4 regions of the Cerasibacillus sp. genome follow, and region 2 is predicted to be linked to each of the others. Evidence: predicted binding sites of a transcription regulator. Region 2 holds the regulator's gene; each other region holds the start of a gene.

Region 1 (5,711 bases), on a different contig from region 2:
AATCAAGATTCATCCAATCACAAGGCAATCTTTTATTATGATGTGTCAGAATTATCACGTCATGTTTTAGCGGGTGATTTTATTCGTGTGAATGACATACTTGATAGCTTTCGACAAATTTTATTTGAGCAAAAAAACGTTCAACCGCAAATGTTTTATGTGCAAATGATGGATATTTTAACAACGATTGCGCGTGCCGCTGTAAAGAGTGGAGCCGATCCGAAAAATGTTCATCATGTTTATCGGAAAGCGCAGTATAAATTTCCATTACTAGAAAATGTGTTTGAGGTCGAACATTATTTTCAACGTGTAACAGATGAACTATTAAGTGTCGTCATGCATACCCATAATGAACAATCATTACGTTCTGTCCAGAAGGCGATGACATATATTGAAGCACATTTTAATCAACATATTACATTAGAGGAAATTGCCGAACATGTCAATTTAAGTCCAAATTATTTTAGTAATATTTTTAAGAAGACAACAGGAAAGACGTTTGTCGAATATTTATCACAACGTCGTATTGAACAATCAAAAGAATTACTGCTAGATTTAGATTACACAGTTTATCAGGTTGCCCATGCTGTTGGATATAATGATGCGCGGTATTTCAGTCGGGTTTTTAAATCAATTGTTGGTAAAACACCGACAAAGTATCGTAATTCAAAGCTTGTTAGAAATATGAAAAGGATACAGTACACTGAACATACCGTTTTATCAGAAGCTTAATCACAGGAAAGGATGGATTTAACAATGATTACATTTATTAAACATGCAGCACAACTAGCAACATTAACTTCTAGTGTAAAAGGACCTCGTACAAAAGAGTCTATGTCTGAGTTAGGGATTATTGAAGATGGTAGTGTCTTAATTGAGGATGGTGTGATTATTGCCGTTGGAAAAACAGATGAAGTAGAAAAAGCCTATCCAGAAAAAGTTGAACATGCAACTGTTTATGATGCAACTGGAAAACTTGTGACACCAGGACTTGTCGATCCACATACACATGTTGTTTTTGGGGGAAGTCGTGAAAGAGAATTCGAGATGCGTCTTGAGGGTGCGACATATATGGAAATTATGAATGCTGGTGGCGGCATTCATGCAACAACAAACATGACAAGAAAGGCAACAGAAAATCAGCTTATTGAACAAACAAAGGTACGCCTTGACTCCTTTCTAAAACACGGTGTGACTACAGTTGAAAGTAAAAGTGGTTACGGAATGGACTTAGAGACTGAGTTAAAACAGTTACGTGTCATGCAAACATTACAAGAGACTCATCCGGTTGATTTAGTTCCTACATTTATGGGGGCTCATGCTGTTCCATTAGAATATAAGGGAAAAGAAGATGAGTTCGTTCAGCATGTTATAGACGAGATGTTACCAGTTGTAGCGGAAGAAAAGCTAGCTGAATTTAATGATGTGTTTTGTGAAAAAGATGTTTTTACACCAGAACAATCTGAGCGTATATTGGAGGCCGGGAAAAACCTTGGTTTAATCCCGAAGATTCATGCAGATGAAATTGCCTCATACGGAGGAGCTGAAATGGCGGCAAAAGTTGGAGCGATTTCGGCAGAACATTTATTAAAAGCATCTGATCAAGGGATAAAAGATATGGCTGAAGCAGGTGTCATCGCCTGTTTATTACCTGCAACAGCATTGTATTTAAGAGAAGAAGCAGCTCGTGGTCGCTATATGATTGATGAAGGTGTGGCGGTAGCCATTTCGACAGATTGTAATCCTGGTTCCTCTCCGACAACATCGATGCCACTTGTTATGAATCTAGCTTGTATCTCTATGCGTATGACACCAGCAGAAGCATTAACAGCAGCAACATACAATGCGGCTTGTGCGATTAACCGAGAAGAACGGGTGGGTTCTTTAGAGATTGGTAAATTAGGTGATGTCGTTTTATGGGATGTAAAAAATTATCAAGAACTACAATATGTTTTTGGTGTTAACCATGTGCATTCTGTATGGAAGAAAGGTAAAAAAGTCGTATAGGAGGCATGCTGAGATAATGGACGAATTACAAGATATTTGGATAGGTCGTGTGGATAGCGAGACAGATCAAAGTCAATCTCGCTATCATCAAGTCGTACGTTTTCAAGAGCAAGGAGAAAATAATGTTGGATTAATTGGCTTTGCATCTGATGAGGGGGTTCGACGTAATCATGGGCGTTTAGGAGCGAAAGAGGGACCAAATGTGATTCGTAAGCAGCTCGCGAGTTTACCGTGGCATTTTTCTAATGGGATATTTGATTTTGGGAATATTTATTGTGTGGATCAGGCTCTTGAGGATGCCCAAATAAAATTAGGAAAAGCTGTTTCACAGGTGCTTAATAATAATCATAAATTAATTGTTCTAGGTGGAGGGCATGAAACAACATATGGACATTATTTAGGAGTAAGAGAAGCAATCGGTTCTGAGAAGAAGCTTGGAATCATTAATATTGATGCTCACTTTGATATGCGACCTTACGATATAGAACCAACCTCGGGAACGATGTTTAAACAAATCCTGGATGACGATCCAAACGCCTCTTATTTTGTCATGGGGATTCAGCAGTTTGGTAACACGGTATCTTTATTTGAAGAAGCAAAAGTAAAAAATGTTCACTATGTCCTTGAGGAACATCTGAACCATACAGCGATAGAAGACTTAACGACTAAACTTAAACAGTTTATTGATCGTCATGATGCTGTTTATTTAACTTTATGTATGGATGTATTAAATGTATCTTATGCACCGGGTGTAAGTGCAACAAATGCGTTTGGTTTAGATCCCTTTAAAGTTAGGGAAATCATTCGTACTGTCTTAGCGAGTGATAAAACAACATCATTCGATATTTGCGAAGTGAACCCAGCGTATGATATTGATAATCGCACAGCAAAGCTAGCGGCAGCATTTGTGAATGAAGCGATTCATATGTTTACAACAAGAAAATAGAAACAGAAATCAGCTTGAGACTTTATTGGTACTTAAAGATTGCCCTACAGTCTAATGTCGACTCGTAGGGCAATCTTATTTTAGCTTGGCGTGAGTGCTAATGTGTTGGTTATTTGACGTTTATCCTTTCGATTAATTAGTTTAGAAGTAGTCAATGTTAAAAAACGACACACTTTCGCCCGAATTGATCGTCATGAGATTTCCAATGTAATGTCATCTATAGTGCTTACGTGATAATAGATAACATTGAGGCGTTCAATGTGTTGTAATACGATCTTGTGTTGAGTGTGTTATATTTCCACCCCCTCACATTTAAAGCGAACACTTGTATTTACTCTTGGTTATAATCAGTACCCATCAATTGTCAAATCTTAATCGAGTAGTATATTTGCTTCTTGCAACGCTTGACAAGCATCTTTGATTTTGTCCATTGAGTCAGCTTCCAACGTATGTAAATGAATACCATTTGTAAGAGTTGCTAAATAAGCCGCTTGATTTTCTTTTATTTTCTTAATAAACTGTTTCACTTCTTTACGATTACTTACCATAATCGAAGCTGTTAAATCACCGTAAACAGCGTGTTCAATAATGACATCTCTAACCGTGACACCATGATCGACGATGATATTTAATTCTTCCTGGACTTTTTCTGGACTATGTTTTACAGCAATGACATGTTTAAATTTTGAGCTACGTTGATAGATGTACCCTTGACTAGTTGCAATAATCGGTTCACCTTTTGCTTTTAGTAAAGAGACATCTTGAACGATGACTTGGCGACTAACATTTGCTTGTTCGGCAAACTGTCGACCCGCTATTGGTATAGTTGTCTCCTTTAGTGCATTGATTATCATATGTTGCCTCTCTTTAGAAGACATTTTCCTAATCTGATTCACTTCATATATTCTCCTTTATCATTCGTATATTTTTGTTAAGATTGAACTCGTATTATTCCTTTCTTCTAGCTTTATTTTTTATTTATGAGTAGTGTAGAGCGCTTTACTCCTCATGGTATTCCCAAATAAATCGTATCTGTGAGGATTGAATGGCTCTACTCCTCATGGTAGCCCCAAATAGCTCGCATCTGTGTGGAATGTATCATTGTACTCCTTATAAGTAGCACTAATTTTGTATTTATGTGTAGTGTGCAGAATTCTTCACGACGTATAAAACTTCATCTTTACCATGCATTATAACATTTTTGCATTTAGCTTGTTTTTTCTATTTCCTTATGTCAATATAGGTGTCAAGACAGTTGTAAAATTATATTATTCGAATTAATGTTCAGTATTTCACAAACGAACGAACTAAAATAAGTATGTCATATGATCAATAAGGAGATTAAGATGAATCAATTAAAATTACATCAAAAATTACAAACATTTTTATTAGAAGATATTGGTGAGAAAGATATGACGAGTCAAACGATTTTTTCTCCTAATCATCAAGGTGAAGGACTGTTTTTAGCGAAGGAGTCTGGTGTCGTTGCGGGACTCGCTATTATTAAAGAAACGTATCATTTGCTCGATTCAAAAATTAATATACAGTATCAAGTTCGTGATGGAGATGTAGTAAAGAAAGGCGATGTATTGGCGAAAGTGAATGGTCCCGTATCGAGCATATTAACTGGAGAGCGCGTTATTTTAAATCTTATACAGCGGATGAGTGGTATTGCTACATTAACTAAAAAAAGTATTTCTGCATTGAGCGATTCTTCTATACAAATTTGCGATACGAGAAAAACAACACCTGGTTTAAGAATGTTTGAAAAGTATGCCGTTACTGTCGGTGGAGGTAAAAATCATCGTTTCGGTTTGTATGATGCAGTGATGATTAAAGATAATCATATTGCGTTTTGCGGTTCCATTACACAGGCGGTTAAACGCGTGAAGCAGCAGTTAGGGCATATGGTTAAGATCGAAGTTGAAACAGAAACGAAAGAAGACGTATTAGAAGCTGTTAACGCCGGTGTGGATGTCATCATGTTTGATAACTGTACACCGCAACAGGTAAGAGAATTTTCAACTTATGTACCAGGACATATCGTAACAGAAGCATCTGGGGGCATTACGTTAGAAACACTACCAACATATGCTCATACAGGTGTAAATGTTATTTCGTTAGGATATTTAACACATTCTGTATCCGCGTTAGATATTAGTTTAGTTGTTAATATGTAAGTTCGGCAATGGAAAATATTTTATCATGCAAAACATGTGAATTAGTGAGCAATCATTTCGCGGTTCGTATATTTAGGGGAGAGATTTTAATGAAAAGAAGGTATTTACTATTCATATTTATGACGTTATCAATCATTTTTTTAAGCGGTTGTCAAAGTGAGCAAACGGAAACTCGTCGTGTTCAACCATTAGATGGAAACTTAACGGTCCATGGTGGGAGTGTTGGTGGAGTCTGGTCTTTATTTACTGAAGGTATATCAGAAGCAGTACGTAAGGAATTTTCAGGAACATTAATTAGTGCAGTTCCAGGCACTGTGGCGGGTAACCCTGTTTTAGTTGATCAGAAAGAAACAGATTTCGCAATAGCTGAATCATTAACAGCTCGATTTGCTTATGAAGGAAAAGAACCATTTGACAAGAAATATGAACATATACGTGCTGTGGCTGCAATCATGCCTGAGAATGTGTTTCAGCTTGTCGCACCAGTTGATGCACCGTTTGATTCTATTGAGGACATTGTTCAAGAACAATTGCCATTACGTTATTCAGCAGGTGAAAAAAATGCTTTAGGTGATATC
Region 2 (5,711 bases):
CTTTTAAAGGAAACATAAGGCAATTTATCACGTTCACAGTCAACCCCACTTTTCTCATACCTTTCTAATGAAAAGAGTTAGTGTGCCTCCATGAGAAGCCAATCTGTTCTATAGTTAAGAAACATAAGAACAATTGCTGGTTAAGATTGTTATATTCTTTGTTAACCACAAAAAAGCCCACCTCTCATTATTCATTAGAATAACGAGAAGTGGACTTCTCAATAAGTGATATAAATGTGATATCTCCATCATAAAACGAGGTCTGTCATTAGACAAACCCCGTTATATCAATCCTTTTCAGTTGTATATTACATCATGCCTGGCATTCCGCCGCCCATATCAGGCATTGCTGGTTCTTCTTCTGGAATGTCAGCAACAACAGCTTCTGTTGTTAAGAACATAGCTGCTACAGATGCTGCGTGTTGAAGCGCTGAACGTGTTACTTTTGTAGGGTCTACAACACCGTCATCAATCATGTTGACCCATTCACCAGTTGCAGCGTTAAAGCCGACGCCTGTTTTTTCATTTTTCAAGCGATCAACAACGATTGAACCTTCTAGTCCAGCGTTGAATGCGATTTGACGAACCGGTTCTTCTAAAGCACGTAGAACGATGTTTGCTCCTGTTTGTTCGTCACCTTCAAGCTCAAGTTCAGCTACTTTACCGTAAACATTGATAAGAGCTGTACCTCCACCTGAAACGATTCCTTCTTCAACTGCCGCACGTGTTGCGTTTAATGCATCTTCAATGCGAAGTTTACGTTCTTTTAATTCTGTTTCTGTTGCTGCACCTACTTTAATAACAGCAACTCCACCAGCTAATTTAGCTAAACGTTCTTGTAGTTTTTCTTTATCGAATTCAGAAGTTGTTTCTTCTGCTTGTGCACGAATTTGAGATACACGTGAAGCAATTGCTTCAGGGTCACCTGAACCTTCAACGATTGTTGTATTTTCTTTAGATACAACAACTTTTGAAGCGCGACCTAATTGTTCAACTGTAGCACTCTTTAGATCTAAGCCAAGATCTTCTGTAATGACTTGACCACCAGTTAAAATCGCGATATCTTCTAACATTGCTTTACGACGGTCACCAAATCCAGGTGCTTTAACTGCAACCGCGTTAAATGTACCACGTAGTTTGTTAACAACAAGTGTAGCTAATGCTTCACCTTCTACATCTTCTGCAATAAGAAGAAGTGGTTTACCTTGTTGGACAACTTGCTCAAGTACTGGTAATACTTCTTGGATATTGCTAATTTTCTTATCCGTGATTAAGATATATGGATCTTCTAAAACAGCTTCCATTTTATCTTGATCTGTTACCATGTATGGAGAAGCATATCCACGGTCAAACTGCATTCCTTCAACAACTTCTAATTCAGTTGTGAATCCTTTTGATTCTTCGATTGTAATAACACCGTCATTACCGACACGTTCCATAGCTTCTGCAATTAAGTTTCCAACTTCTTTATCGTCAGAAGAAACCGTTGCAACTTGTGCAATTGAGTCTTTACCTTCGATTGGTTTAGAAATTGTTTTTAACTCTTCTACTGCAGCCGCGACAGCTTTTTCAATTCCGCGACGTACACCAACAGGATTTGCACCTGCAGTTACGTTTTTCAAACCTTCACGAATTAAAGCTTGTGCAAGCACTGTAGCTGTTGTTGTACCGTCACCAGCAACATCGTTCGTTTTTGCTGCTACTTCTGATACAAGCTGTGCGCCCATATTTTCAAAACGGTCTTCAAATTCCATTTCTTTAGCAATTGTTACACCATCATTTGTAATTAATGGTGAGCCAAATTTCTTATCTAAAACAACGTTACGTCCTTTTGGTCCAAGTGTCACTTTCACAGCATCTGCTAATTTATCGACACCACGCATTAAAGAATGACGTGCATCTTCTGAGAATTTAATTTCCTTTGCCATTTAAATGCCCTCCTTAAAATCTAATGCCTTGTTTTTATCATTAAGTATAGTTAACCTAATACAGCTAATATATCGTTTTCACGAAGAATTAAGTATTCTTTGCCTTCATATTTCACTTCTGTACCAGCAAATTTGGAGAAAATGATATGATCTCCTTCTTTCACTTCTTCTGCCTTGTTCTTACCTGTTCCAACTGCAACAACTTTTCCTTCTTGTGGCTTTTCTTGAGCAGAATCAGGTAAAACAATTCCGCTTGCTGTTTTCTCCTCTTGTTCTACGAGTTCAATAACAACTCGATCTCCTAGTGGTTTAATCATGTAGACAACCTCCTTAATTCCTTTTCCTATATTTTTTAGCACTCACCATCTTCGAGTGCTAACACCAATTAATATCATAAATAATAACAAAAAAAAATGCAAGTGAAATAAACTAAATGACGATAATCTTAAGTAGGAAAGCTCATTTATCATTGTTTTTTTAAAAAAGAGGTTATGACACATACTATTATTCAGCCCACTTGAAATATGATAAAATACAAAAGAATCGTAATGATATCTTTTGATGAAGGGGACGTTTTTTCATTGGCAAAACATTATTGGTGGATTATTGCAACATATATATTAACATTATTTTCTGGAATTATTGGTATACCAGCGATATATTTACTTTTCCAATTTGATGTTCAAACAATAGCCATTTATTACCAAATTATCAGTTTTATAATTGGGGCAATTGTTGTCCTTATTTTACTCAAACCAGATATGAAAATGGATCCACATCCAGAAGCTGCTTCATGGAATACGGTTATCCTTTGGTCCATTCTTGGGGTGTTTATGGCTTACTTTGCACAAATGATCGCTGTCTATATTGAAACGATGATCATAGGTGTAGAAATAGGGTCAGAAAATACAGGTATGATTATGAATATTTCGCGGAGTTTTCCTCTTTTTATGATTGTTCCGGCTCTAGTTGCACCTTTCTTAGAAGAAATTGTTTTCAGGAAAATCATTTTTGGTACATTGTATAAGAAAAGCAATTTCATCATTGCTGCATTAGCAAGTTCATTTATCTTTGGGATCATTCATGGTGAACCAGAACATGTTTTAATTTATTCCTCGATGGGACTTGTATTTGCCTACTTATATGTAAAGACAAAACGTATCATCGTGCCCATTATCGTTCATATGTCAATGAACACAATCACGATTATAGCCCAGTATAATCTGACACCTGAAGACATTGAACGTATGCAACAACAACTTGAACAACTTAAAACAATTATATTCATTGGGGGCTAACATCAATGCGTTCTTTAAAATTTCAAGCTGTCATGTCCTTTATTTTAGGAGCCATGTTTTTATGGTTAGCGATTCAAACAGCTGGTGACACGATTTGGACGTTTAAAACTATGTTTTTAGCTGGTATCGCAGCATTTGATTTTGGACTGGCCATTAAATTGATACGTATGGACGTACAAAGAAAAGACAGAAACAAAAAGGAGTAGCATAACATGCTACTTCTTTTTATTTTCTCTTTCTAATGGATAATGTTTTAAAAAGTAAACCAGTGCTTGTAGCTCGACAGCTAAATCAATATGGTGAACACGAACATGGTTCGGGACAGTAATTCGTGCTGGTGTAAAGTTTAGGATTCCTTCAACACCATTTCCCACTAAGCGTTCTGTCATAGCTTCTGCTTCACTTGCAGGAATCGTTAAAATAGCGACATGGATGTCACTTAGCCTTTCCTCGAGTTCGTTAACATGATAAACCGGTACTCCACCAATTTTAGTCCCCGCTTTATTCGGATCACGGTCAAAGGCCATAACAATTTTAGTATTATTATTTTTTAAGAAGTTATACTTTAGAAATGCGGTTCCTAGATTCCCAACACCGATTAAAGCGACTTCAGTTAATTCATCTTGGTCTAATGTTTCTCTAAAAAAGTGAAGTAAGTATTCTACATTATATCCGTAACCTTTTTTACCAAGTGCGCCAAAGTAAGAAAAATCTCTTCGGATTGTAGCAGAATCAACTTTAACAGCGTCACTTAGTTCTTGTGATGACACGCGGGTCTTACCTTGGTGTTGTAAGTTATTTAAATAACGATAATATAACGGTAATCGTTTTGCCGTTGCTTGTGGTATCTTATGTTGTTCCATGTCATTTCCCCCTTGTAAAAAGAGTTAACATTTATTTCTCTTTCCGTCGATAATCCCCAGATTTACCACCTGTTTTCTCTAATAAATAAGTTTCCCCTATTACAATTCCTTTATCTATTGCTTTTACCATATCATAAACAGTTAATGCTGCTGCTGAAGCCGCAGTCAACGCTTCCATTTCTACGCCTGTACTTCCAACCGTTTTAACCATGGCATGAATTTCGAGTTCATATGTCGTTTCTGAGACATGCCATTCAAATGAAATATCTACAGCTTTTAAGCTAAGTGGATGACACATCGGAATCCACTCAGATGTTTTTTTGGCTGCCATAATTCCTGCTACTTGGGCAACTGATAACACATCACCTTTTTTAATGGTATGTGAAGTCATTTTTTCATATATTTCCTCTGTTACAAACACACTTGATTTAGCTATTGCAGTCCGTTCTGTCGTTTGTTTATGACTAATATCAACCATATGTGCTCGTCCATCCACATTGAAATGTGTAAATTCGGACATGATGTCTACCTCCTCAGATAATAAGATATTATCTGTCATTGATTTGACACAATTACTTATACTATATCTATTTATATAGGCAAATAGCAAGTTTTTAGTGAGGACATTCACAAAAGGATTGCCTGTCTAGTGATTTATAAGCTACACTAACAATAGCTAGGTCATTCTTATCTAGCTTATGAAATGAGGAGAATTGAAATGATTATTATGCAATTAAGTCATATATCTAAATACTATGGGGCAGATAAAGTATTTGACAATATAAAACTGGAAATAAAAGATCGTGATCGAATCGCTATTGTCGGACGCAATGGGGCTGGCAAGTCGACTTTATTAAAAATCATTGCTGGGCTATCAGCTTATGAACATGGGGAACGCTATATAAGAAAAGATATTACAATTGGCTATTTATCACAACATACAGGCCTCGTATCAAATCAAACGATCTGGCAAGAAATGCTAGCTGTCTTCGAACCCTTATTACAAAAAGAAACCGAGTTACGTCAATTAGAACAGCGAATGACTGAAATCGACTCTATGTCACCAACAGATTATCAAAGTTTATTAAAAACATATGATGAAAAACAACAGCAATTTGAAGCGTCAGGCGGCTATACGTATGAGGCTGAAATACGCTCTGTTTTAACGGGGTTAAACTTTGCTGAATATGATGATAATACACCAATCAATGAATTAAGTGGTGGACAAAAAACACGATTAGCACTTGGAAAGTTACTATTAAAAAAACCGAATCTATTAATTTTGGATGAACCAACAAACCATCTCGATATTGAAACGTTATCATGGTTAGAAAGTTATTTAATAGGGTACCCAGGTGCGCTTGTTATTGTATCACATGACCGTTATTTCTTAGACAAAACAGTCAATACCGTATATGAAATCGCCCATCAAAGAATGAAAAAATACCACGGTAGTTATTCAAAGTATCTTGAATTTCGAGCAAAAGAATATGAAATAGCACTCAAGGAATATGAGAAGCAACAAACAGAGATTAAGCGTATGGAAGATTTTATCCAACGAAATATTGCTCGTGCTTCAACAACAAAACGAGCACAAAGTCGTAGAAAACAATTAGAAAAAA
Region 3 (5,711 bases), on a different contig from region 2:
ACTAAATAGTTCAAAGGCTCTGTTGATGTACACAGAGTAAACGGGATAGGTCTGTCTTTTTTTAATCTTCTTCAATGAATATAAAACGATGTCATTTGTAGAAAGGCGGATAAGTCTGTCTTTCTTTTTTTGTTGTTCAAAATAATGGATGTCTGGATTCAAACAGACATCATTTTTTGCATGACTTCTTCCTGTTTACCTGTGGCATGGACAGATGTCCTACCAAAGTAATGGGAGGAAACTAAAGTGGAACAATTAACAGTGGAATTATCAAATGTCGAAGTTAGTTTTTTGGATCAACTCATCTTAGATATTCCAAAATTGTCGGTCCATCAATTTGACCGGATTGGTATTGTTGGAAAAAACGGTGCTGGAAAAAGCACATTATTAAAAGTGATAGCTGGAAAAATCACGCCAAATAAAGGAACGGTTCATCGCCTTGTTGAGTTTGGTTATTTCGGACAATTGACTCAACCAAATGAAACAGAAATTAGTTATGAATTATTGAGTAAATTAGCAGTTCCCGATGAAGATATCCAGCATTTAAGTGGTGGGGAACAAACAAGAATGAAATTAGCCCAATTATTTTCAACTTATTACGAAGGACTGCTTATTGATGAGCCAACAACTCATTTAGACCATTCTGGGATTGAGTTTTTAAAGGAGCAGTTGAAGTATTACTATGGTTCGCTTATTCTTGTTAGTCATGATCGGCAATTACTTGATGAGATCGTAACAAAAATTTGGGAAATTGAAGATGGACAAATCACGGAATACACGGGAAATTATTCGGACTATGTGAAGCAAAAACAATTGGAAAGACAGCAACACCAAGAAGAATATGAAAAATTTAAGAAAGAAAAAAAGCGTTTGTTAAAAGCTGCGGAAGAAAAAATGAAAAAGGCAGAGAGAGTTACCCAACCGAATAAAAAGCTTTCTAAAAGAGACGTAAAAGCCACAGCTAATCGAATGTATATGACAAAATCAAAAGACACAAGCCAAAAGTCTATACAAAGGGCGGCGAAAGCGATAGAAAAACGAGTCGAGCTATTGCCGGAAGTAAAAGCTCCACGAGATACAAAAACCCTTTATTTTCATCAGCCGGAAGCATTAAAGATGTATAATAATTTTCCGGTAATGGCGGATGAGCTAACATTAAAAGTTGCAAATAAAGTGCTTCTTAAAGATGTCAGTTTTCAATTTCCTTTAGGGAAAACGATTGCCATTACGGGGAAAAATGGATCGGGCAAGACATCATTACTAAACCACATATTAGATGACGGAGAAGGCATCATTCTTTCACCAAAAGTCGTCTTCGGTGTCTATCAACAAATGGCGTATCGATTTAAACAATCTGAAACGGTGCTAGAGTATATAAAAAATCGCAGCGATTATGAAGAAAGTAGAATTCGTGCTGTACTTCATGCAATGAATTTTACTGGGAATGATTTACGAAAAGATGTGCGTCATTTAAGTGGTGGAGAGGCAATCCGGTTAGTTTTGTGTCAACGGTTCTTGGGAACGTACAATGTCCTCGTCTTAGATGAACCAACCAACTTTTTAGATATAGACAGCATTGAAGCATTAGAAAATTTTCTCGCTTCCTATGAAGGGACAGTAATTTTGGTATCTCACGACCAGTGGTTTGTTGATCGTGTGGCTGATGTTGTGTATAAGATAGAGAAAGAACAACTTATTTTAGAAAAATGATTTATCGTAAACTCCGGAACAAGGATTTGGGTTCTTCCGGAGTTTTATTTTGATAGGGCGACTGAGAGATTAGACATTAATAAAGAGCTTCCTCATGCAAGTGATGAAAATCTATGATTATATGCCCATTAGCATCATCATAAATCATCTTTCGCCGTCTTAAATTTGAAAGTGTTCGACTAACTGTTTCACGACTTGACCCAATCATATTAGCTAATTCTTGATTCGTAAATGGTGTTGTGAGTAGTACATTTCCATTTTCTAATTTGTCACCATGGGATTGTGTGAGACGAAGTAAAAGTTTAATAATTTGTTCTCTTGTATCATTCATGATTTTTTCGCCAAGTCTTACTTGTAAATCAGCAATCAAACGGCTTTGCATCTGTAGGAGCTTCATACAAATTTCTGGGTGTTCAATTAACACGTTTTGGAAGTCTTTAATAGGTATATATAACAGCATAGCTTCTTCATAAACGACAGCATGAGCGGGATAATTTCCTTTCTCTAGAAAACCTTGATGTGGGAACATATCACCAGCTGTAAGCACATTGATAATTTGTTCTTTTCCATTGAGATCTGTTTTGTATATTTTAATTTTTCCCCAATTAATAAAGTATACATTTGTCATTGGTTCGTCTTGAAAAAATACATGTGTTCCCTTAGGTTGTGTGCGAAGCTTTGTCAAGGGGATAATAGGTTTTAATCCGGTATCGGAAACATCGTGAAAGATTTCAAATTTACGTAAAAGTTTTTCAACCATAGATTTGTTCATATGAAAAATTCCTTTCCAGAATCAAAAATAAAGGTTTAATGAAATGTCTTTATTTATATCATACCACGTTATATAAAAAGGATAAAAAGCAAGTGACAAAAATCACTGCGAAATAAAAATGGCTTGTTTACAATTAATACATGTCAAAAAAATCGGAGGGTATGACGTGTATAATCGAGATTATCATCAGAATCCGTTTATAGTTATCTGGGAACTTACAAGAGCATGCCAGCTGAAATGTCTTCATTGTCGTGCAGAGGCACAATATCATCGGCATCCACTTGAATTAACATTTGAAGAGGGTAAAAAATTGATTGATAATATTTATGATATGGCCAATCCCATGCTTGTATTCACAGGGGGAGATCCATTAGAGCGTCCTGACGTATTTGATATTGCCGAATATGCCATTAAAAAAGGTGTCCGTGTATCGATGACTCCTTCAGCAACACCCAATGTGACAAAAGAAGCAATAGAACGAGCGAAGAAAATTGGACTGGCTCGCTGGGCATTTAGTATTGATGGTCATTGTGCAGAAATTCACGACCATTTTCGAGGTACAATGGAATCATTTGATTTGACGATGAAGGCGATTGATTATTTACATGAACTTGAATTACCGCTTCAAATTAATACCGTGATTTCTAAATATAATTACAAATATTTAGATGAAATGGCGGAAATGGTAGAGAATTTAGGTTGTGTCCTATGGAGTGTATTCTTTCTCGTTCCAACAGGTAGAGGTAAAATGGATGATATGATTTCGCCTGTAGAGCATGAGCGAGTGTTACGATGGCTCTATCAATTATCAAAACGTGTTCCATTTGATATTAAAACAACTGCGGCCCAACATTATCGCCGCGTCGTGATACAAAGTAAAATGAGAGAAGATAAAGCAAAAAGTGATAAGAACCATATTTTTTATGAGGATGCTTTAATGCACGGAAAGACTGGTCAGATCGACGGGTTAGGGCGAGCACCTAAAGGAGTTAATGACGGAAATGGATTTGTATTTATTTCTCACACTGGCGATGTCTATCCGAGTGGTTTACTACCGATTAAGGCAGGAAATGTTCGCCACACACCCTTAGCAGAAATATACCGTGAATCAGAAGTATTTAAGAAATTACGAAATCCTGATAAATATAAAGGGAAATGTGGAATTTGTGAATTCCGCCATGTATGTGGTGGATCACGCTCAAGAGCATATAATGTAACAGGAGATTATATGGAAAGCGAACCATACTGTGTGTATATACCAAGAGCCATGCGCGAAAAGAAAAAGGCAGTGAAACAATAAATTAATGTGAAAACAAGTGAAGAGACGTGGTCTACTCACTTGTTTTATTTTTTAATCAGTTAGGTGAAAAGAGTATAAGGCTATGTTACATAATTCGTTTTATCTCTAAGTATGTGTAGAGTAGAAGGTTCTACTCCTCACTTATCTGCTATTTTTTGAAAGTCGTGCAGAGTGGAAGCGTCTATTCTTTACTTAATTCGCTCTTTCATCTTTAAAGGACAACCAGGTGTTGATAATGTCATCGTGACGCTCGTATGATTGTCTTCAACTTGAACATCATAGATTAATCCCCAATTCTGGATCAATGACTTCAAATAAGGCAGCTATAGCTTTTGATAGTAAAGACATCGCAAGAGCTCCATTAGCTCTGAAGTGATGTAAATCACATACAATATGTTCAAAGTGAATTGAATCATAGAATAAATGTGAGATGGCTCACTACAATGAAATTGCCCTCCCTTTATAATGAATTTAATAAAGTTAAGGAGGCTATGAACATGCGGGAAATCGAATTCGCAGTTAAAATCAATGCACCAGAAATAGAGCCCAGATTCCGTCACGCACATATTCTTGAACAGTTTGACCAGCTACCTTCAGGTCAATATATGGAATTAAAAAATGATCATGATCCAAAACCGCTTCACTACCAATTTATGATGGAAAGAAAAAATCAATTTACATGGGAGTATTTAGAAGATGGTCCAACGCAATGGCGAGTTGCCATTGGAAAAAAATAAATAACATAAAAAAGCGGATCATGAGCATTCATATGCATATGCAAATACCCCTTTTAGGCATTGCAGGGATGTTGATCTATCCATATTTAAAGGAAACATTTTCGCAGTTCTTTGAAAAATGGAATTATAACGGCATTCAAGGTATTTTACTATTTATGATTATCGTTATTTATTGGTTGTTTCCAAGAACAATGGATGAAGCTCTAGGTGTGTCTCATATTGAAATGTTTAAGTTTATTAGTTGGCCATTCTTAGCAGGAGTTCCATTAAGAGATAGTTGGGGGAAATTAAGCCAATTGGCTAAAGACATTTTTTTGTAGTCATTGGCACCATCTATACGGGAATGGGATTTCTCTATATATTTGCAGAGGATCAACTATGTAATAATTATTTAATTGTTGAGCAGCGGGCATTAGGTTGGGGTTTTTATTCATTGCTTTAAGTATCTTTCTTTACTTTGCTCAAGATAAATTAATTGATCATTCGAAGTATGAGTGATGAATATGATGATAAGAAGAAAAACAGTGGATTCTATCAAGTGCTTTGATATCCACTGTTCTTTTATCAGTTCCCGACAGAAGACTCCTACTTCAAGTGACTCGTAAGAGCACTAAGTGGTGGGTAGGTCAGTCATCGACTTGTAATAATTGTCGTAGTTCATTTGTTGCTTCTGGAGTCGATAAGAAGAGATCTGCCTCTTCAGAGTCGGTTTGAACGATAAACATAAACATACTTTTCTTATCTTGGTCACCTAACCAAAAATAAATGGCATGAGTCGGAAGGTCATCCTCATATTTTATGTATACATTATAATCAGGATCAGTTATCTTCCAATCATAGTCATCAGCTAATTTTTTTGCTGTAGTGATCGCTTTTTTAAATATTTGAATGGATTGTTTGTCAGTAAATGTGTAGAGGTAGTCATCTGTAAATTGTTCAGTATCTGTATATTTGGTTATGTTTACTTTAACGATCTCATCATCTAAGAGCGCCATCGTTTCTGATGTTGTTTCATCACAACCAATTAATAATGCCGAACAAAAGATAATGAACATAAATCCCCTTTTCATTCATTTTCACTCCTTTCTAATATATTACTTAACTCGAATTAAATACGCAATCATTTTTTTAAATTTTAATTATATTTGAACAACAAAAAAACCCCTGATATGATATCAGGGGCAAATAAAAT
Region 4 (5,711 bases), on a different contig from region 2:
AATCGGATTATTCATTCCGATTGAAGCCTATTCAGGGAGCATTCCCTCAATGGAAAAACATATTCAAATGGCTCAAAAAGCTGAAGAATTAGGATTTGGAGCTTTATGGGTGAGAGACATCCCTCTATTTGATCCCTATTTCGGGGATGTTGGCCAAATCTATGATCCGTGGGTCTATTTAGGCTATTTGACAGCTCATACAGAAGAAATTACACTTGGAACCGGGAGCATTATTTTTCCGTTAAGACATCCGATTCATCTCGCAAAAGCCGCTGCTTCGATAGACCAACTCTCGAAAGGGCGACTTGTTTTAGGGATTGCCTCAGGTGACCGGCGGGTGGAATTTCCTGCATTTAATATTAACATTCCATCTCATGGTAAAGCCTTTCGAGAAACCTTTGATTATTTTAAGCAATTATTAAATGAAGACTTTCCAATGATTGAAAGTCAAGTTGGTCGTATTCACCGTAATGCTGGGGTGTTACCTAAGCCTTATCATAGCGATATTCCATTGATTATAACAGGGTCAAGTCGCCAGCCATTTGACTGGATTGCAGAAAACGGAGATGGTTGGATGTACTATCCAAGAAATATTCATCAACAATCACAGTCTGTACAAGCATGGCGTGAAGCAACATCTACATTTAAACCGTTTTTACAATCATTGTATATTGATTTGACAGAAGATCCTGATACGGAGCCAACTCCAATCCACCTCGGTTTCCGTCTTGGAAGAAAGCATCTTATTCATTTTTTAAAATCATTAGAACAAATTGGTGTTAACCATGTGATGCTTAACCTCAAATATAGTCAGCGCGACGCTGAAACAGTAATAGATGAATTGGCCAATGAGGTATTACCACATTTTCCATCCTTATCTTAGAAAAGACTGTGAACTGTGAAGAAAACATCTGCGGAAATACAATTCCTGTTTTTTATTTTAGGGAAAGACATATTGCATTGAGCACTGCTTAAAGTACTTATTAAGTAGGCTTTGCAATTCTGTACCCGCGGGAGTCCTGCCAACGGTACCTACTACGTTGTTTCTACAATTAAGTACCCGCGGGAACACCACCAACGGTACTTATAACGTTAATTATACATTTAAGTACCCGCGGGAACGACACCAACAGAATGTCAAACAGAAGATTGGATCTTTGAGACCCGCTAGAAAACCACCTTGTGACTTCTTGCAAAGATAAGCCGAAACGATATTAAGAATAAAATAAAACGCGATTTCCTTTAATATTGGAAATCGCGTTTTTATATAATCGCTTTTTTCTAAAGTTAGTTGAATTGGCTCTCCTTCTTATTCAATCACGATATCATTTAATTCCATTTTAGTAGAGTGAGCAATCGTATCGCCAACTGGGCATGTATTTTCAATAAATGTTACAAATTCTTCTACCTTTTCACGGGGTGCATCTGTTTTAATATGGATGTCATATTCGATTGATTGAAAGCCTGGGCGAACATCGTCAGCTTTATGTAGGAAGCCGTCTGTGTCTAACTCACCAGTTAATTCAACCCAAAAATCATCAAATTCGATTTCAAATTTCTTAGCAAACATTCTTGCTACAATTGATTGACAAGCTCCAAATGCACATAACATAAGCTCGACTGGATTCATCCCCGTATCAGTTCCACCGAGTTCTTTTGGTTCATCAATTGTAACTTCAAAATGTCTTGATTTTACTTTTACTTGTACACCTTCTTGTAAATGAGCTTTTGCATGAAATAATGATTTAGCCATATGTCTTGCCCCTCTCTTTTGTTAAAGATTTCCTTTACATCTTCAGTATACAAGAATAATGACTTGGTGAATTTGAACATTTTGTGAATCTCTTCACAAAATGTTCATTAATTAACTTAACCTTAGTCATATCAAGGCATTGGGGGGTTTTTTATATAAAAAAACACAAATCATATGTTAGGGTATGTTATATTCCTGTGATATTATGTGATGTGACGTTGCGAGTGGAATTTGGCAGCTGTTCATGAATCTGTCAATAAATAGTCAACGCTCTGTAACACTTTGTGAACGAATTAACAAATTCATCCCTTATACTATAAGTAAGTTAGTTTTCACTATGTACGTATTGTTAACTATGGTTCACACGTTACAGAAATTACATCATAAAGGAGAGAATGACAATATGGATCCACTCTGGTTAGCTAGGCTTCAATTTGCTTCTACAACCATTTTTCACTATTTCTTTGTTCCAATGTCAATTGGTCTTGCGTTAATCATTGCTATCATGCAAACGATGTATGTCGTTAAAGATGACGAGAAATACAAACGTATGACTAAATTTTGGGGAACGTTGTTTTTAATTAACTTTGCTGTCGGTGTTGTTACTGGTATTTTACAAGAATTCCAATTTGGTATGAACTGGTCAACATACTCACGATTCGTTGGTGATGTATTTGGTCCATCATTAGCAATCGAAGGTTTATTAGCTTTCTTTATGGAATCAACCTTTATCGGTTTATGGGTATTCGGCTGGGACCGCCTGTCTAAACGCGTACACTTACTTTCCGTATGGCTTGTATCCATTGGAACGATCTTATCCGCTTTTTGGATTTTAACAGCTAATTCATTTATGCAATCGCCTGTTGGATATGAATTTGCTGATGGACGTGCACAAATGGTTAGTTTCAAGGAAATTGTGACAAACCCACATTTATGGGTACAATTCCCACACGTTCTCATCTCTGCCTTTGCAACAGGTGCCTTTCTTATTGCAGGTATTAGTGCATGGAAAATTACAAAAAAACACGATGTCGATCTGTTTAAAAAATCATTTAAAATCTCGATTATCGTAGCCGCTATTTCATCATTATTCATTATCGTAACAGGTCATAACCAAGCACAGCATTTAGTCCAATCACAACCGATGAAGCTGGCTGCAGCAGAAGCACTGTGGGAAAACAGTGGTGACCCTGCTCCATTTACAGTGGTTGCAAGTATTGATAGTGAAAATCAAAAAAATAACTGGCAACTCGACATTCCATATGTCCTTAGTATCTTGTCATACAATAAGTTTAGTGGGTCTGTTCAAGGGATAAATGAATTACAAAAAGAATATGAAGAAAAATATGGCCCTGGAAATTATGTTCCACCAGTTAAAACAGTATTCTGGAGTTTCCGTGCCATGGCACTTTCGGGAACATTGATGTTAATCTTAGCTATTTATGGTTGGTTCGCAACAAGAAAAGACCAACTTGAAAAACATACCCGCTTCTTAAAATTAATGGTCTGGTCGATTGCACTACCGTTTATTGCTAATACAGTCGGTTGGTTAATGACTGAACTTGGTCGTCAACCATGGGTTGTCTTTGGCATTATGAAAACAGAAGATGCTGTCTCACCAACTGTGACAGCAAATGAAGTGCTCTTCTCACTCATTTCATTTAATACAATTTACGCTATTTTAGGAGCAGTATTAGTTTACCTCTTCGTTCAGCATATTAAAAAGAATGGTGAAGATAATAAGCAAGCACCAATCACAACTGATCCATTTAGTAAGGAGGGAACCGAAGTTGTCTCTTAATGAAATTTGGTTCATATTAATCGCAGTTTTATTTACTGGTTTCTTTATCTTGGAAGGGTTTGATTTTGGTGTTGGCACTGTCGCTCGATTTTTAGGTAAAAATGATATAGAAAAACGGGTGTATATTAATACAATTGGACCTTTTTGGGATGCGAATGAGGTTTGGCTTATCACTGCCGGTGGAGCTATGTTTGCCGCTTTTCCACATTGGTACGCAACGATGTTTAGTGGGTTTTATATCCCACTTGTACTCATGCTACTTGCCCTAATTATACGTGGTGTAGCCTTTGAATTTAGAAGTAAAGTAGCAAATCCTAAATGGCGGAACACTTGGGATTGGGGAATCTTTATCGGTAGCTTTTTACCTCCTATCTTATGGGGAGTCGTCCTCGCAAACTTTATGACGGGGATGCCAATTGATGCAGATAAGGAAATGGTCGGTGGCTTCTTACAATTCTTACATCCATTTGCCTTACTCGGCGGTGTGATGTTCTTACTCGTCACAACCCAACACGGGCTACAATTCATTACTTTAAAAACAGAAGGTAAATTACAAGAACGTGCACGTAAAGTAGCAAATATATTAGCGCCATTTACATTAATCGCCGTATTACTCTTCGCTGTTATTGGGTATATTAAAACTGATATTTTCACATACCATGGGAATTTCTGGGTGATTCTACCAATCTTAACATGGGTCGTCCTCCTCTATGGTACAATGCTTAACCGTAAGAAAAAAGATGGACTTGCTTTTACAATGACAAGTCTAACCATTCTATTTTTAAGTGCTAGTATTTTTATCGGGATGTTCCCGCGCGTGATGATCAGTTCGATTAATGACATGTATAGCTTAACTGTCCAAACAGCATCTTCAGGCAGTTATACTTTAAAAACAATGCTGATTGCCACGATTATCTTTTTACCATTTGTATTAGCTTATCAAACATGGAGTTACTTCGTCTTCCGTAAACGAGTAACGAAAAAGGATGTCACTTATTAATGAAACGGCAAAAAGGTCTTCCAAATTATCCTGGTAGTAAAATTGTATATATCTTATTAGGAAGCCTATCCATACTTGAAGCAATAGGGACCATTGCCCAAGCCATCTTTTTGGCTCGGGCAATCACCTATTTATTTAAAGGTCAGGCATTAACTGATGTTATGACTGATTTCTTATTCTTTTTTATTGCCTTCATACTAAAACATAGTATTTCTCTCTTACAACAATATGTAGCGGAAAAGTTTGCCGAACGAATCGGTAAAAACTTACGAGCTGAGCTCATTCAGACATATGTCAAAAATGGCCGCGGTTTCGTTCAACGATTAGGCACAGGGCGGTTAGTGACACTAGCTATTGAAGGAATTGACAACCTGAAAAACTATTTAACCTTAGCTATTCCGCGCATCATTCGTACAATGATTATCCCTGCCCTTATTGTTATATATATTTTTACACTTGATAAAAAATCGGCCGTCATTCTAATTGTAACGGTACCGATTGTTATCGTATTCATGATTTTACTCGGCATTGCCGCTCAAAAGATGGCCGATAGTCAGTATGCGACATATCGTGTTTTATCTAATCACTTTATTGATTCATTAAAAGGATTAGAAACATTAAAATACCTTGGTCAAAGCTTAAAACATGAAGCTAAAGTCGGACGTGTCAGTGAACAATATCGTAAAGCAACAATGCGTACCTTACGCGTCGCATTTTTATCATCATTTGCACTTGATTTTTTCACAAGTTTATCGATTGCTTTCGTTGCTGTCAGTCTCGGCTTTCGATTAATTGATGGTACGACAGATTTATTACCAGCCCTAACGATACTTGTCTTAGCACCAGAGTATTTTTTACCCATTCGTCAAGTCGGTAAAGATTATCATGCAACATTAGATGGGCAAGTAGCGATGGATGAAATTGATACAATTTTAGCTCAACCTATAGAAAAAGAACGCGTAACAAAACCAATTAAGTGGAACTCATCAAGTACACTTGAACTTAAACAAGTACGTGTTGAAAAGGATGAACACGTTTTATTAGATAACATCAGTTTCTCCTGTTCTCATCATGGGATGGTAGGCATTGTCGGTGCTAGTGGTGCTGGAAAATCAACACTCATTCATGTTCTCGCTGGCTTTATTAAACCGACAAAT

Evidence for each region. Region 2 encodes Rex, which represses fermentation and respiration genes when NADH is low (regulators of the CRP and FNR family bind a similar motif). Its sites were predicted from a motif close to TTGTGAAATATTTCACAA; they were not measured.
Region 1: the regulator Rex is predicted to act here: its motif matches at 4,234-4,251, upstream of nadC (carboxylating nicotinate-nucleotide diphosphorylase).
Region 3: the regulator Rex is predicted to act here: its motif matches at 4,206-4,223, upstream of VIG73_RS11465 (DUF2249 domain-containing protein).
Region 4: the regulator Rex is predicted to act here: its motif matches at 2,036-2,053, upstream of VIG73_RS02905 (cytochrome ubiquinol oxidase subunit I).

What each region holds. Positions count from the first base shown of each region.
Region 1 covers NZ_DATBTY010000006.1:72,274-77,984, forward strand. Annotated here, with positions in the region: gene VIG73_RS01590 (AraC family transcriptional regulator) at 1-732, shown strand, start outside; gene hutI (imidazolonepropionase) at 757-2,007, shown strand; gene hutG (formimidoylglutamase) at 2,024-2,953, shown strand; gene VIG73_RS01605 (transcription repressor NadR) at 3,325-3,849, opposite strand; gene nadC (carboxylating nicotinate-nucleotide diphosphorylase) at 4,300-5,133, shown strand; gene VIG73_RS01615 (TAXI family TRAP transporter solute-binding subunit) at 5,223-5,711, shown strand, end outside.
Region 2 covers NZ_DATBTY010000058.1:7,018-12,728, reverse strand. Annotated here, with positions in the region: gene groL (chaperonin GroEL) at 309-1,928, opposite strand; gene groES (co-chaperone GroES) at 1,979-2,245, opposite strand; gene VIG73_RS09440 (type II CAAX endopeptidase family protein) at 2,510-3,226, shown strand; gene VIG73_RS09435 (YdiK family protein) at 3,232-3,432, shown strand; gene VIG73_RS09430 (redox-sensing transcriptional repressor Rex) at 3,442-4,089, opposite strand; gene moaC (cyclic pyranopterin monophosphate synthase MoaC) at 4,121-4,609, opposite strand; gene VIG73_RS09420 (ATP-binding cassette domain-containing protein) at 4,808-5,711, shown strand, end outside.
Region 3 covers NZ_DATBTY010000067.1:52,038-57,748, reverse strand. Annotated here, with positions in the region: gene VIG73_RS11485 (Msr family ABC-F type ribosomal protection protein) at 247-1,710, shown strand; gene VIG73_RS11480 (Crp/Fnr family transcriptional regulator) at 1,787-2,482, opposite strand; gene VIG73_RS11475 (TIGR04053 family radical SAM/SPASM domain-containing protein) at 2,601-3,782, shown strand; gene VIG73_RS11470 (iron-sulfur cluster assembly protein) at 3,971-4,087, opposite strand; gene VIG73_RS11465 (DUF2249 domain-containing protein) at 4,280-4,519, shown strand; gene VIG73_RS11460 (hypothetical protein) at 4,552-4,839, shown strand; gene VIG73_RS11455 (hypothetical protein) at 5,146-5,589, opposite strand.
Region 4 covers NZ_DATBTY010000018.1:7,010-12,720, forward strand. Annotated here, with positions in the region: gene VIG73_RS02895 (LLM class oxidoreductase) at 1-883, shown strand, start outside; gene VIG73_RS02900 (OsmC family protein) at 1,310-1,753, opposite strand; gene VIG73_RS02905 (cytochrome ubiquinol oxidase subunit I) at 2,157-3,554, shown strand; gene cydB (cytochrome d ubiquinol oxidase subunit II) at 3,559-4,554, shown strand; gene cydD (thiol reductant ABC exporter subunit CydD) at 4,554-5,711, shown strand, end outside.